Regions from separate parts of the Neobacillus sp. plas4 genome, predicted to be linked through region 2. Evidence: riboswitches for the same ligand, from Rfam matches in the RefSeq annotation. Region 2 holds a riboswitch; each other region holds the start of a gene.
What was found. A riboswitch is a leader RNA that binds a small molecule or an ion and turns the genes downstream of it on or off. The one in region 2 is predicted to bind S-adenosylmethionine.

Region 1: it holds a riboswitch for S-adenosylmethionine, as region 2 does, so the genes downstream of both, metK (methionine adenosyltransferase) here and AC2TFD_RS26155 (methionine ABC transporter ATP-binding protein) in region 2, are expected to answer to the same signal.
Region 3: it holds a riboswitch for S-adenosylmethionine, as region 2 does, so the genes downstream of both, AC2TFD_RS24985 (O-acetylhomoserine aminocarboxypropyltransferase/cysteine synthase family protein) here and AC2TFD_RS26155 (methionine ABC transporter ATP-binding protein) in region 2, are expected to answer to the same signal.

Annotation. Positions count from the first base shown of each region.
Region 1 is NZ_CM170152.1:4,788,877-4,793,127, reverse strand. It holds gene pckA (phosphoenolpyruvate carboxykinase (ATP)) at 1-1,172, opposite strand, end outside; SAM riboswitch class I at 1,392-1,532, shown strand; gene metK (methionine adenosyltransferase) at 1,733-2,932, shown strand; gene asnB (asparagine synthase (glutamine-hydrolyzing)) at 3,132-4,251, shown strand, end outside.
Region 2 is NZ_CM170152.1:5,179,751-5,184,001, forward strand. It holds gene AC2TFD_RS26140 (alpha/beta hydrolase) at 1-716, shown strand, start outside; gene AC2TFD_RS26145 (hypothetical protein) at 843-1,037, shown strand; gene AC2TFD_RS26150 (DMT family transporter) at 1,081-1,956, opposite strand; SAM riboswitch class I at 2,194-2,295, shown strand; SAM riboswitch class I at 2,371-2,473, shown strand; gene AC2TFD_RS26155 (methionine ABC transporter ATP-binding protein) at 2,562-3,593, shown strand; gene AC2TFD_RS26160 (methionine ABC transporter permease) at 3,583-4,233, shown strand; gene AC2TFD_RS26165 (MetQ/NlpA family ABC transporter substrate-binding protein) at 4,251-4,251, shown strand, end outside.
Region 3 is NZ_CM170152.1:4,928,505-4,932,755, reverse strand. It holds gene AC2TFD_RS25005 (YusG family protein) at 1-230, shown strand, start outside; gene AC2TFD_RS25000 (toprim domain-containing protein) at 362-718, shown strand; gene AC2TFD_RS24995 (thioredoxin family protein) at 722-1,030, shown strand; gene AC2TFD_RS24990 (hypothetical protein) at 1,147-1,500, shown strand; SAM riboswitch class I at 1,577-1,679, shown strand; gene AC2TFD_RS24985 (O-acetylhomoserine aminocarboxypropyltransferase/cysteine synthase family protein) at 1,750-3,066, shown strand; SAM riboswitch class I at 3,190-3,296, shown strand; gene AC2TFD_RS24980 (methionine ABC transporter ATP-binding protein) at 3,463-4,251, shown strand, end outside.

The DNA of each region.
Region 1 (4,251 bases), 390 kb from region 2:
GAGAAGGTTGCCTCTGGAGAGGTTACGCCACGCTCTGTTCCTGCAAGCTTGGATGTATAACCGCTCAAGAAATGATACAACGCTTGCTCTCTTGTTAATTTAGAAATTGGCGGCAATACACCGAATGCATCAGCTGTTAAAAAAACAATTGTATTTGGGTGACCTGCAATACTTGGCAGAATCACATTATCAATGGCATAAATTGGATAAGCAGCCCGTGTATTTTCGGTCAAAGACGAATCATCGTAATCTGCTATCCTAGTTACAGGATTAAGTACAACATTTTCAAGTACAGAGCCAAAATGGATGGCGTCGAAAATTTGTGGTTCTTTTTCCCTGGAAAGATTAATGGTTTTGGCATAACAGCCACCTTCAATATTAAAGACACCAGTGGATGACCACCCATGCTCATCATCGCCGATTAAACGGCGTTTTGGGTCTGCAGATAAAGTGGTTTTACCGGTACCAGAAAGACCGAAAAATAGTGCGACATCACCTTCTACACCAACATTTGCAGAACAATGCATCGAGAAAATATTATTTTCAGGTAACAGGTAGTTCATAATCGAAAAGATCGCCTTTTTTATTTCGCCTGCATATTCTGTTCCGCCAATTATTATTGTACGTTGTTCGAAAGAGATAATAATGAACGTTTCTGATTTGGTTCCGTCAATCATAGGATCAGCTTTGAAATTAGGAGCTGAAATGATTGTGAAACCTGGTGTGTGCGTCATCAATTCTTCATCACTAGGACGGATGAACAATTGATGAGCAAATAAATTATGCCAGGCATATTCATTAATAATTTGAATGGGCAGCTGAGTCTTTTTATCCGCACCGGCAAATCCTTTAAAAACAAATAACTCATTTTTTTGTTTAAGATAATCCAAAACTTTCTGAAGGAGACTGTTGAAAACATCCGCTGAAATCGGCTGATTTGAATGACCCCAATCAATTTTATCTTTAATTGATTCTTCTTGGACAATAAATTTGTCCTGTGGAGATCTGCCTGTATATTTACCAGTAGACACACTTATAGCACCAGTAGAGGTTAAAACGCCTTCATTCCTGGATAAGATTTTTTCAACTAATTGTGGTACAGACAATTGAATGTGTACATTACTTCCTTCCAACAATTGGCTTAAATCATTTGGGATATGAACAGAATTCATCTCAGGGAACCCTTCCTTTTCGTGTTTTTAATATTCAATATATTCGTAAATAGTATAACACAATGAAGTGAATAATCTATACTAATTGACGAAATTAGGTGCTAATAAACACAGGATTTTTAAGAGTGGTAAAAGTTTGTACCTATATCCTAATTTTACTAAATATTTCATTGACTTTATTCGTTAAGTTCAAGTAAGATGGTAATTTGAACGGATACTCTCTTATCCTGAGCTGGTGGAGGGACAGGCCCTATGAAACCCAGCAACCTGCTTCATGAGAAATGATCGTTATAGGCGATTCTATTCTCGGAGTGCGAAGGTGCTAATCTGACGCAAGGCTGCCGCCTTGAACGATAAGAGTGAAAGGCCCGAGACAACCTTTCCTCATGTGGTAAGGTTTTTTGTTTTGTATAAGACCTTTTATTAAAAGTGCTATTAATAAAAATCCTTTGTTTATTTCATACTAAGGGAATGAGTACCGTATCAATGTCATAGGTTCTAGAAGTATTCCTGTCACCTTCATAGAATCTTGATTTATCTCATAATAAGGAGGAAATCAGATGTCAAGAAACGCTCGTTTGTTCACTTCTGAATCAGTTACAGAGGGTCACCCGGATAAAATCTGTGATCAAATTTCTGATTCGATATTGGATGCAATTCTAGCAAAGGACGCAAATGCCCGAGTTGCTTGTGAAACTTCTGTAACAACTGGATTAGTCTTAGTTGCAGGTGAAATCACTACCTCTACTTACGTTGATATTCCAAAAATTGTTCGTGAAACGGTTAAAGGTATTGGGTATGATCGTGCTAAATATGGCTTTGACTCCGAAACATGTGCCGTTCTAACCTCCATTGGTGAGCAAAGTCCTGATATCGCCATGGGAGTTGACCAGGCACTTGAAGCACGTGAAGGTCTAATGTCTGATGAACAAATTGAGGCTATTGGTGCAGGGGACCAGGGATTAATGTTCGGATTTGCTTGTAATGAAACAAAGGAGCTTATGCCTCTTCCTATTTCTCTGGCACACAAGCTTGCACGCAAACTAACAGAGGTACGTAAGGATTCTGTACTTGATTACCTTCGTCCGGACGGTAAAACACAAGTAACGGTTGAATATGATGAAAACGATAAACCTGTTCGAATTGATACGATTGTCATTTCAACTCAGCATAATCCTGAAGTCACCTTAGAGCAAATCCAGCGAAACTTGAAGGAATATGTTATTAATCCAGTGGTTCCAAAAGAATTAATTGATGACAATACGAAGTATTTCATTAACCCAACTGGGCGATTCGTTATTGGCGGTCCTCAAGGAGATGCCGGCTTAACAGGACGGAAAATTATTGTAGATACTTACGGCGGTTATGCGCGTCATGGCGGCGGTGCATTCTCTGGTAAAGATCCAACTAAAGTTGACCGTTCTGCAGCATACGCGGCGCGTTATGTTGCTAAGAATATTGTAGCAGCAGGACTTGCGGATAAGGTTGAAGTTCAACTTGCTTATGCAATTGGGGTTGCAAGACCAGTTTCCATTTCTATCGATACTTTTGGTACTGGAACTGTGAGCGAAGACGTGTTAGTGAATCTTGTTGATAAAAACTTTGACCTTCGCCCAGCAGGAATCATTAAAATGTTAGACCTTCGTCGCCCCATCTACAAACAAACAGCTGCTTATGGCCATTTTGGCCGTACAGATGTGGATCTTCCCTGGGAGCGTACGGATAAAGCTGACACTTTACGTCAACAAGCTAATAGTTAGAAAAAGTATGGGAGTTGCATGTTATATGTAACTCCTTTTGTACGTTTAACGTCAAAGTTTAAGTCAAAGAAATTTAGTGAAAACTGATAGAATGCCGGAATTTTCCTACCTTTCACACTGCCATTTTTGAAAAAATAGTGGTAGGATAAGAAGGTATATTTTTAGTTAGCTATTTAGATTGGAGTAGGTGAGGTACATAATGTGTGGTTTTATTGGTTGTGTACACGACAAGGAACAAAACTATCGTGATGATCAAAAACAACTATTCAAAAATATGAACGATATAATAACCCATCGTGGACCCGATGATGATGGTTTCTTCTATGATGATCATGTTCAATTTGGTTTTCGCCGCTTAAGTATTATTGATATTGAATGCGGTCATCAGCCATTAACATATGAAAATGAGCGTTATTGGATCATTTTTAATGGTGAGATTTATAACTATGTAGAACTTCGTGAAGAATTACTCAAAGAAGGCTTAGAGTTCGCGACACACTCTGATACAGAGGTTATTATTGCGCTTTACAGCCATTTGAAAGAAAAAGCCGTAGAAAAACTACGGGGAATGTTTGCCTTTACGATTTGGGATAAACAAGAACAAACTTTATTTGGTGCCAGGGACCCATTCGGAATTAAACCGTACTTTTATTTCGTTGATGGAGAGAGGACTTTCTTTGCTTCAGAGAAAAAGAGTATTCTTTTAGCTCTCGAAAATGATGTCTTGGACTATGACTCCCTGCAGCACTATCTAACGTATCAATTTGTCCCGGAACCTAGCACGATGTCTAAGGGCATTCACAAGTTAGAACCAGGACATTATTATACGAAAAAGATTGGCTCTCCAATGGAAATTAAAAGGTATTGGAAAGCACATTTTAACCCTGTACAAAAATCAGAATCAGATTTTATCAAAGAAATACAAGATGTGTTAATTGATTCTGTAAAAATGCACATGAGAAGTGATGTGCCAGTAGGGTCGTTTCTTTCTGGCGGAATTGATTCTTCGATCATTGCATCGATTGCCAAACAATTTCACCCAGCGATTAAGACGTTTTCTGTTGGTTTCGAGCATCAGGGATTCAGTGAAATCGATGTAGCGAAAGAAACGGCAGATAAGCTTGGGGTAGAAAACATCAGCTATGTGATAACACCACAAGAATATATGAATGAACTCCCGAAAATTATTTGGCATATGGACGATCCACTTGCAGACCCAGCGGCTATCCCATTGTACTTTGTGGCTCGGGAGGCTAGAAAGCATGTTACGGTTGTTCTTTCAGGTGAAGGTGCAGATGAATTGTTCGGCGGCTACAATA
Region 2 (4,251 bases):
ACTTTTTTGAGGACTATTCTAATCTTTCAACAGATTTATTGGTAAAAGACTTATTAGCGATAACGGATTATATATCAGACCGTTTTGGTCAAGAAAAGGTTATATTGATAGGCCATTCTTTTGGCACTTATATTGCAGCCCAAGCCGCCTATATAGCTCCTGAAAAGTATGAAGCATATGTTGGCATTGGGCAGATGAGTGATATTAGTGAAAGTGAGATTGATAGTTTGAACTACAGTATTGAACAGGCTCAAAAGGCAGGAAATACGGATGATGTTTTATATCTGCAAGGATTGACGGAGAATATCAAAGATGGCGATACAGTTGTCCCACGAAATTATGTTAGTAAATATGGCGGGAGTTCAAGAATGATTGATGACCTCGGTGATGATAACATAAGTGTTTTACTCAGCACTGAGTATAACTTATTAGATGTAATTCGTTATAACGTTGGGATGGGCTATTCTCAAAAGATGTTGTTAAATGACCTATTAGAAAATCCTTTACCTTCTAAAGTAACAGAGCTTGAATTACCATTCTATTTTATCATGGGTAAATATGATTATATGACTTCATCTAATGCGGCAAAAAAATATTTTGATAGGATTAAAGCCGATAAAAAAGAATTTATTGCTTTTGAGCAATCCGCTCATTATCCACAATTTGAAGAAAAGGAAAAATTTCATGAATGGATGTCCGATACTTTTATAAAATAAATATGACTAACCCAGCAGGAATAAAGTTCCAAAATTATAGTAAGTTTGCCCTGATTTATTATTCTGGTAAATAAATAACTTCCTCCCTGAATACGATTAAGTAACCCCAAGAAAGGAGAGTGTGCCATGAGTGTGTTGGATCGCAGTCCTTTTTTATATTTATCCTGTATCATCGCTGGTTTCGCTTTATTAAGAGTACCGCTTACAGGGTTTCTTGCACCGCTAAGTCCGTTAGTGGTTCTCATTGGTGTCTTAGCTATCCTTTTATTCTCTTTGGTTCTTATCATTCATGGGGTGCTGCGTTTAGCAAAAAGAAGATAGTTTTAGAAAGAGAGCGATTTTCCGCTCTCTTTTTCATTAATAGTTAAGTAATTTCTTTTTCTTTTTTTAAAAAAGGAAGTTTTGTTTCTGATACGATGATGGCAACAAGTATGAGGATCGCACCAAGCACCATTTTTGTCGTCATCGCTTCATCTAAAATCGCAACCGAAAATACCATACCCCAGAAGGATTCAGTCGAAAGAATAATTGCAGCCTTCGTTTCTGTGATCATTTTCTGTGCAACAGTTTGTAATAAATACGCAATCGTTGTGGAAAAGACACCGAGATATACAATTGAGAATACACCTTCTTTTTGAAAAGCAAAAGAGGTTTCTCCTTTGAAAAGAACAACAATGATTCCGATAGCTGCAGCGGTAATCATTTGGATAAGTGTCAATAGGACAGGATCCGAATCTTTTACATATTTGGCCGTATAGAATATATGAAAGGCAAATCCAAAAGCGCAGCCTAGTGTCAGTAAATCCCCGATATTAACCCCAGCGGAAAGCTTCAGTGATAATAACCCAACACCCAGCATTGCTAAAACGGCGCCCATTAGTTCATACATATCGATTTTTCGCTTATACATAACAAATGCGATAAACGGAACAATCACGACATTCACAGCCGTTAAGAAGGCATTTTTGGAAGGAGTCGTATATTGAAGTCCCACGGTTTGAAGTGCGAAGGCTACATATAAAAAGACTCCAATAATAGCACCTTGGATCAAGGTGGCTTTATTAATATTTTTCAATCTTTTATGAAAGATCACGCTTAAAATGATGGCACCAATCATAAATCTTATCGCCAAAATTTGATAAGGGGTAAAATGGTCCAAAGCTATCGCACTGGCAACAAATCCACTTCCCCATATGATCGCAGTAACCGTAAGGGCCAATTCTCCCATATATTTTTGCATGTAATCACGTCCCAGTTACACCTGTAGTCAATAGGATTATTATAGTTATAGTTTTACGAATGGTAAATACTTTCATTGTTTGTTTTATAAAAACTAACTATCAACATATACTTTTTTAAAATTTTAAAATATCAATTTACCTAAAAATAAAAATTATTTTAATAAAACAGTTGACATATATATCTATTAGGAGTAAATTAATACACATATTAAAAAACGAATATATTATGAAACACCTTCTTATCAAGAGAGGTTGAGGGACTGGCCCTATGACACCTCGGCAGCAGATCCAATTGGATACTGTGCCAAATCCAGCAAGTATGACTTGATAGATAAGAAGAGGCCTGATGAATTTATCAATTCGCCCTCTTCTATTTCTAGAAGAGGGTTTTATTTTTAACTGAATAATAATTTTTCTTATCAAGAGAGGTTGAGGGACTGGCCCTATGACACCTCGGCAGCGGAACCTATATGGTGACTGTGCCAAATCCAGCAAGTGTGACTTGATAGATAAGAAGAGCTGCTAGCTTTGCTTTGCATTGGCATGCCCTCTTCTTATTTCCAAGAAGAGGGTTTTTTATATTCTAACAAAGGAGAGGTAAACCATGATCGAATTTCAAAATCTTCAAAAGGTTTATGAAAGTGGCGGCCAGCAGGTTGCTGCGTTGAATGGAATTGATTTGAAAATAAATAAGGGCGAGATTTTCGGAGTGATCGGATTCAGCGGTGCAGGTAAAAGCTCTCTGATCCGCTGTGTAAACCTATTAGAGCGTCCCACATCCGGTAAGGTTATTGTTGATGGTCATGACCTCACCTCTCTATCCGTGAAAGAAGTTCGTGTGATTAAGAAAAATATCGGGATGATCTTTCAGCATTTTAATCTATTAAACTCAAAAACAGTTTTTGCAAACGTGGCAATGCCACTCACGCTAGCCAAACTTCCTAAGGAGGCGATTAAAAAACGCGTTCAGGAATTACTAGAATTTGTTGGATTAGCTGACAAAGCCGACAATTATCCAGACCAGCTTTCAGGAGGACAAAAGCAGCGTGTCGGAATCGCCAGAGCATTGGCAACTCAGCCATCGATCCTGCTCTGTGATGAGGCAACCTCTGCTCTTGATCCGCAAACAACCAGCTCAATCTTGCAGTTGCTGAAGAAGGTCAATAAAGAGTACAACATTACGATTTTAATTATTACGCACGAGATGGCAGTGATTAGAGAAATCTGTGACCGAGTTGCTGTAATCGAAGCTGGGAAAATCATTGAAGAAGGCTCAGTGTTTGATGTCTTTTCTGCACCGAAAACACCGACAGCAAAGAATTTTGTCAGCACGGTCATGAATGACCAGCTGCCTGATTCCATAAAGGAAATTATCCAAAAGCACGATGGAATGCAGAGAGTTTTCCGAATTAATTTTGTCGGCAGTACGGCAGGTCAGCCATTATTATCAGAACTGGCTAAACAGTTTGATATTCATATCAATGTCTTGTTCGGCAATATTACCGAACTTCAAGGAACTCCATTCGGAAACCTAATTGTTGAGTTTATCGGTTCTGACAAAGAAGTCATCCGTGCGTTAACGTATATCAACCAGAAGAATATCAGCATAAAGGAAGTGGCAGCACATGCTAGTTAATTCAGAGCAAATCATTTCAGCCTTAATTGAAACCGTTCAAATGGTAGCCTTCTCGCTCTTGTTCTCTACTATTCTTGGTTTGCCGCTGGGGATTTTACTAGTGGTAACACGGAAAGGCCATCTGCTTCAAAATTTGCCGTTCTTTACCGTCTTGAATGGAATCATAAATATTTTCCGTTCTGTACCGTTCATTATTTTACTAGTAGCGATGATTCCAGTCACAAGGCTGATTGTCGGTACATCGATTGGAACAGCGGCAGCAGTAGTCCCGCTTGTATTCTATTGCGGTCCCTATATTGCAAGATTGGTAGAAAATTCATTGTTAGAAGTGGATCCAGGCGTCATTGAAGCAGCAGAGGCAATGGGGGCAACGCCAGGGCAAATCATTTTCAAATTTCTCATTCCTGAAGCACTTAGTTCACTTGTTTTAGCCCTTACGATTGCCACCATCGGTTTAGTAGGAGCCTCGGCGATGGCGGGTGCTGTCGGAGGCGGCGGGATTGGAGATTTAGCCATTACTTATGGCTACCAGCGTTTTGACACCGTCACAATGATTATTACCGTATTAATTCTGATTGTAATGGTTCAAGGCCTGCAGTCATTAGGAAATATAGCAGCAAAAAAAATCAGACGAAGATAACTTAGGAGGAAATCAACA
Region 3 (4,251 bases), 250 kb from region 2:
AACAGCAGAAGATTGACGTTACAGATCGAATCATTGGAAAAATGAAAAATGGAGAAATGGAATTATTCCTTGACAATACTTCCATTGGAAAGATACAACTTCCAGGGGATATGACGTTTCAGCTCGATCAACGATTTGAGGTAGAACAGCGAAAGATCTTTCAAAATGTGACAGTTACGGAGCAGCCTGACGCGAAATATACAGATTGTGATGATGGTGGATGGTGTTAAAGCCTTATCTTTAAGCAAACACCTATTATCAAAAAGATAATCGTGGTATAGTTAACTTGTTCACACGTTATTTACGTTTTCGAATATGTTAACAATAAACAAATAACTTTCTTTCATATAGGTGATGGATGATGAATGACTCGTATGGTGATAAAGTTCTGATTGTCGAAGGAAAATCAGATAAGAAAAAAGTAAAAAGTATCCTGAAGGAACCGATGGAGATCGTTTGCACAAATGGGACCATCAGTATGACGAAATTGGATGAATTAATTGATTCTCTTGAAGATAAAGATGTCTATATTCTCGTAGATGCCGATGATGCAGGTGAAAAACTGCGTAAACAACTGAAAAGGGAGTTTCCAAAAGCGGAACATCTTTATATTGACAGGATGTACCGTGAAGTTGCAACGGCACCCGTGTATCATCTGGCCACGGTCCTCCTAGGAGCAAATATCGATGTTCATTCTGAATTTTTAGAGATGGGATAAAAAATGAACGATTGGAACCTTGATGAGGTATCATCATTTATAAATCATCATTCATCCGGACTTATTTATTTCTATACGCCTTTGTGTGGTACTTGTCAGGTAGCATCGAGAATGCTCCAAGTTATTGAAAAAATGGTTGATGTGAATATAGGAAAAATGAATTTGAATTATTACCCCGAGCTAGCAGAAAAGTTTGAAATTGAAAGTGTTCCCTGCTTGCTATTTATTAAGGATGGAGAATTGGTTGAGATAATTTATGCCTTTCACTCTGTACCTTTTATATATGAAAAAATAAAACAATACTTTTACTAAAACAGATGTTAGCGCATCTGTTTTTTTGTGATTATTTGTCGATAGAATACCAAAGGATTTTTAGCTGGTTTACTTGAATTTAATAATGAATGGAAAGTAAATCGGAGTGATGACAAATGAACGAAATGATAGAGTTATTCCTTTCGGCTATAAAGGAACGTGGCCATGTTCTTAAACTTATTGAACACTTGGATGGTCTAAAAATAAAGCTAGTTTGCGAAGATCATGAGATATTTTTGATTTTTCATCGTGGAGAGGTTTCTGTCTTTGTTGACAATGGTGAGAAGCTCATAACACCTACCATTAGTGGTCAGAAGGAGTCCATTTTTTATCTGCTTCAGGGGAAGGAAACATTAAGAAATCTCATTAGAAATGGACAGCTCGTTGTTAATGCTCCATTTCGTATAGTTCTCCTCATCGAATCTATTTTTTACTTAACCAAACCAAAGGTTCAATTGTCTATTTCTTAAAAACTATTGACGGTATGTATTGATTTGGGGTAATATTTGTTTATAATATTCAAATAATTTTTTGCAATTTAATAGATTCTTATCCAGAGAGGCGGAGGGACTGGCCCTATGATGCCCGGCAACCGGTTAAACAACACGGTGCCAATTCCAGCAGAGTACGTCGCTCTGGTAGATAAGAAGAGAATCCCCTCTTCTTAAAGAGGGGATTCTTTGTTTGTTACTATATAAATATTGAGGAGTGTTTAGGCTATGTCAGAAAATCAAAAAAACTATCGTTTCGAAACCTTGAGTGTACATGGCGGATTGTCACCAGATCCAACAACAGGAGCACGCGCAGTTCCAATCTATCAAAATAATGCGTATCAATTTAAAAATACCGAGCATGCTGCGAATCTATTTGCGTTGAAAGAGCCTGGATACATATATACTCGAATCCATAACCCAACAACAACTGTTTTCGAGGAAAGGGTTGCGTTATTGGAAGGTGGAGTAGGAGCTCTTGCAGTAGCAAGTGGAATGGCGGCCATTACGCTGGCCATCTTAAATATTGCTGAAGCAGGAGATGAAATCGTATCAGCTTCTAATTTATATGGTGGAACTTACAACTTATTCGCAGTTACTCTTCCGAAGTATGGAATTAACGTAAAATTTGTAGATCCAGCAGATCCAGAAAATTTCCGTGCGGCTATCACAGATAAAACAAAAGCTGTGTTTGCAGAGACGATCGGTAATCCGTCTTTAAGAATTCTTGATATCGAAAAAGTAGCAGATATTGCCCATGAGGCAGGGGTTCCTTTGATTATCGATAACACATTCGCTACGCCTTACCTGTGCAGACCGATCGAATATGGTGCAGATATTGTTGTTCATTCGGCAACGAAATGGCTTTTAGGTAATGGAACAACAACAGGCGGGATTATTGTCGACGGAGGAAAGTTTGACTGGAATTCATCTAGGTTCCCTGGTTTTACTACTCCTGACTCAAGCTATCATGACCTTGTATATGCAGAAGCACTTGGTGCTGTCGCTTACATCATTAAAGCACGAGTACAGCTATTACGTGACCTAGGTCCTGCATTAAGCCCGCAAAATGCATTTCAATTCACCTTGGGACTTGAAACCCTTCATGTAAGAATGAAGGAACATATTGCAAATACGAAGGAAGTTGTTGAGTATTTAGTCAACCATCCTGCTGTAGAATGGGTATCTTATCCAGGACACCAATCTCATCCAGATCATGAATTGGCAAGCAAGTATCTTCCAAAGGGCGCAGGATCAATGATTGTATTCGGTATTAAAGGTGGAAGAGAAGCTGGAGCAAAATTAATTGATTCCATCACACTATTTGCCCATGTAGCGAATGTTGGAGATGCGAAAAGTCTAATTATTCATCCGGCAAGCACAACTCATCAACAGCTGGATGCAGAAGGTCTTAAAGCGGCTGGGGTTTCTGAGGATTTAATTCGTCTATCTATCGGTATCGAAAATGTGGAGGATTTAATTGAGGATCTGGAGTCTGCTATTGAAGCTGCAACAGGTGTATCCTCACTTAGAACAAAAGCATAATATATAATTCGAAATTTGTCGAAAATTTAGTTGACACTACTTTTTATCCATGCTAAGATTACTTTTGTACAAAAATAGTTACTTTAATCCATAAACGTATTAATTGAATATAGAATGCTATAGCTCTTATCAAGAGAGGTGGAGGGATGTGCCCGATGAAGCCCGGCAACCGTCAATATTAATTGAAATGGTGCCAATTCACACAAAGCGTAGGCTTTGGGAGATGGGAGAAAGGTTTTTATTTACGATGCCTTTCTGCCCGCTGCAGAAAGGCTTTTTAATTTTTCAATATAAGAATGTTTTTATGAATACAGTCAAACTCTATAACTAAGAAGTACGCGGTAATGGGATTAACGAACTGCAAAATATTTTATTGGATAAAAAGTAGGTGATGGAATGATTTCTATAAAAGATGTAGCTAAAATTTTCCCTTCGAAACATGGTCAGCTAAAAGCAGTTGATGATGTTACCTTAGAAATAAAAGAAGGAGAAATATTTGGCGTAATCGGATATAGTGGTGCAGGTAAAAGTACCTTAATTCGAATGCTTAATGGACTGGAGCTGCCGACACAGGGATCTGTTACCGTAGCTGGACGTGTTATATCAAAAATCAGCGGCCGTGAGCTTCGAAAGGCACGCCAAGAAATAAGTATGATCTTTCAGCATTTTAATTTACTTTGGTCTAGGACCGTTAGCGAGAATATTGCTTTTCCTTTAGAAATTGCTGGGGTAAAAGGTCCTGAAAGACAAAAACGAGTAAATGAACTCATTCAATTAGTGGGCCTTGAAGGAAGAGAAAATGCTTATCCATCTCAGCTAAGCGGGGGTCAAAAACAGCGTGTCGGCATTGCCAGGGCACTTGCGAATAATCCCAAAGTACTACTTTGTGATGAAGCGACATCGGCGTTGGACCCGCAAACTACCGATTCTATTTTGGAGTTGTTAGTGGATATTAATAATAGACTTGGATTAACCATTGTTTTAATCACCCATGAGATGCACGTCATTCGTAAAATCTGTCACAGGGTAGCTGTTATGGAAAGCGGTAGAATTGTGGAACTTGGTCAGGTTTTAGAGGTGTTTAAAAACCCTAAAGAGAAAATTACGAAGCGATTTGTCGAACAGGTTACGGAACCTGAAGAAACGAAAGAAACCGTTGATCATCTACTTGAACTTTATCCACAT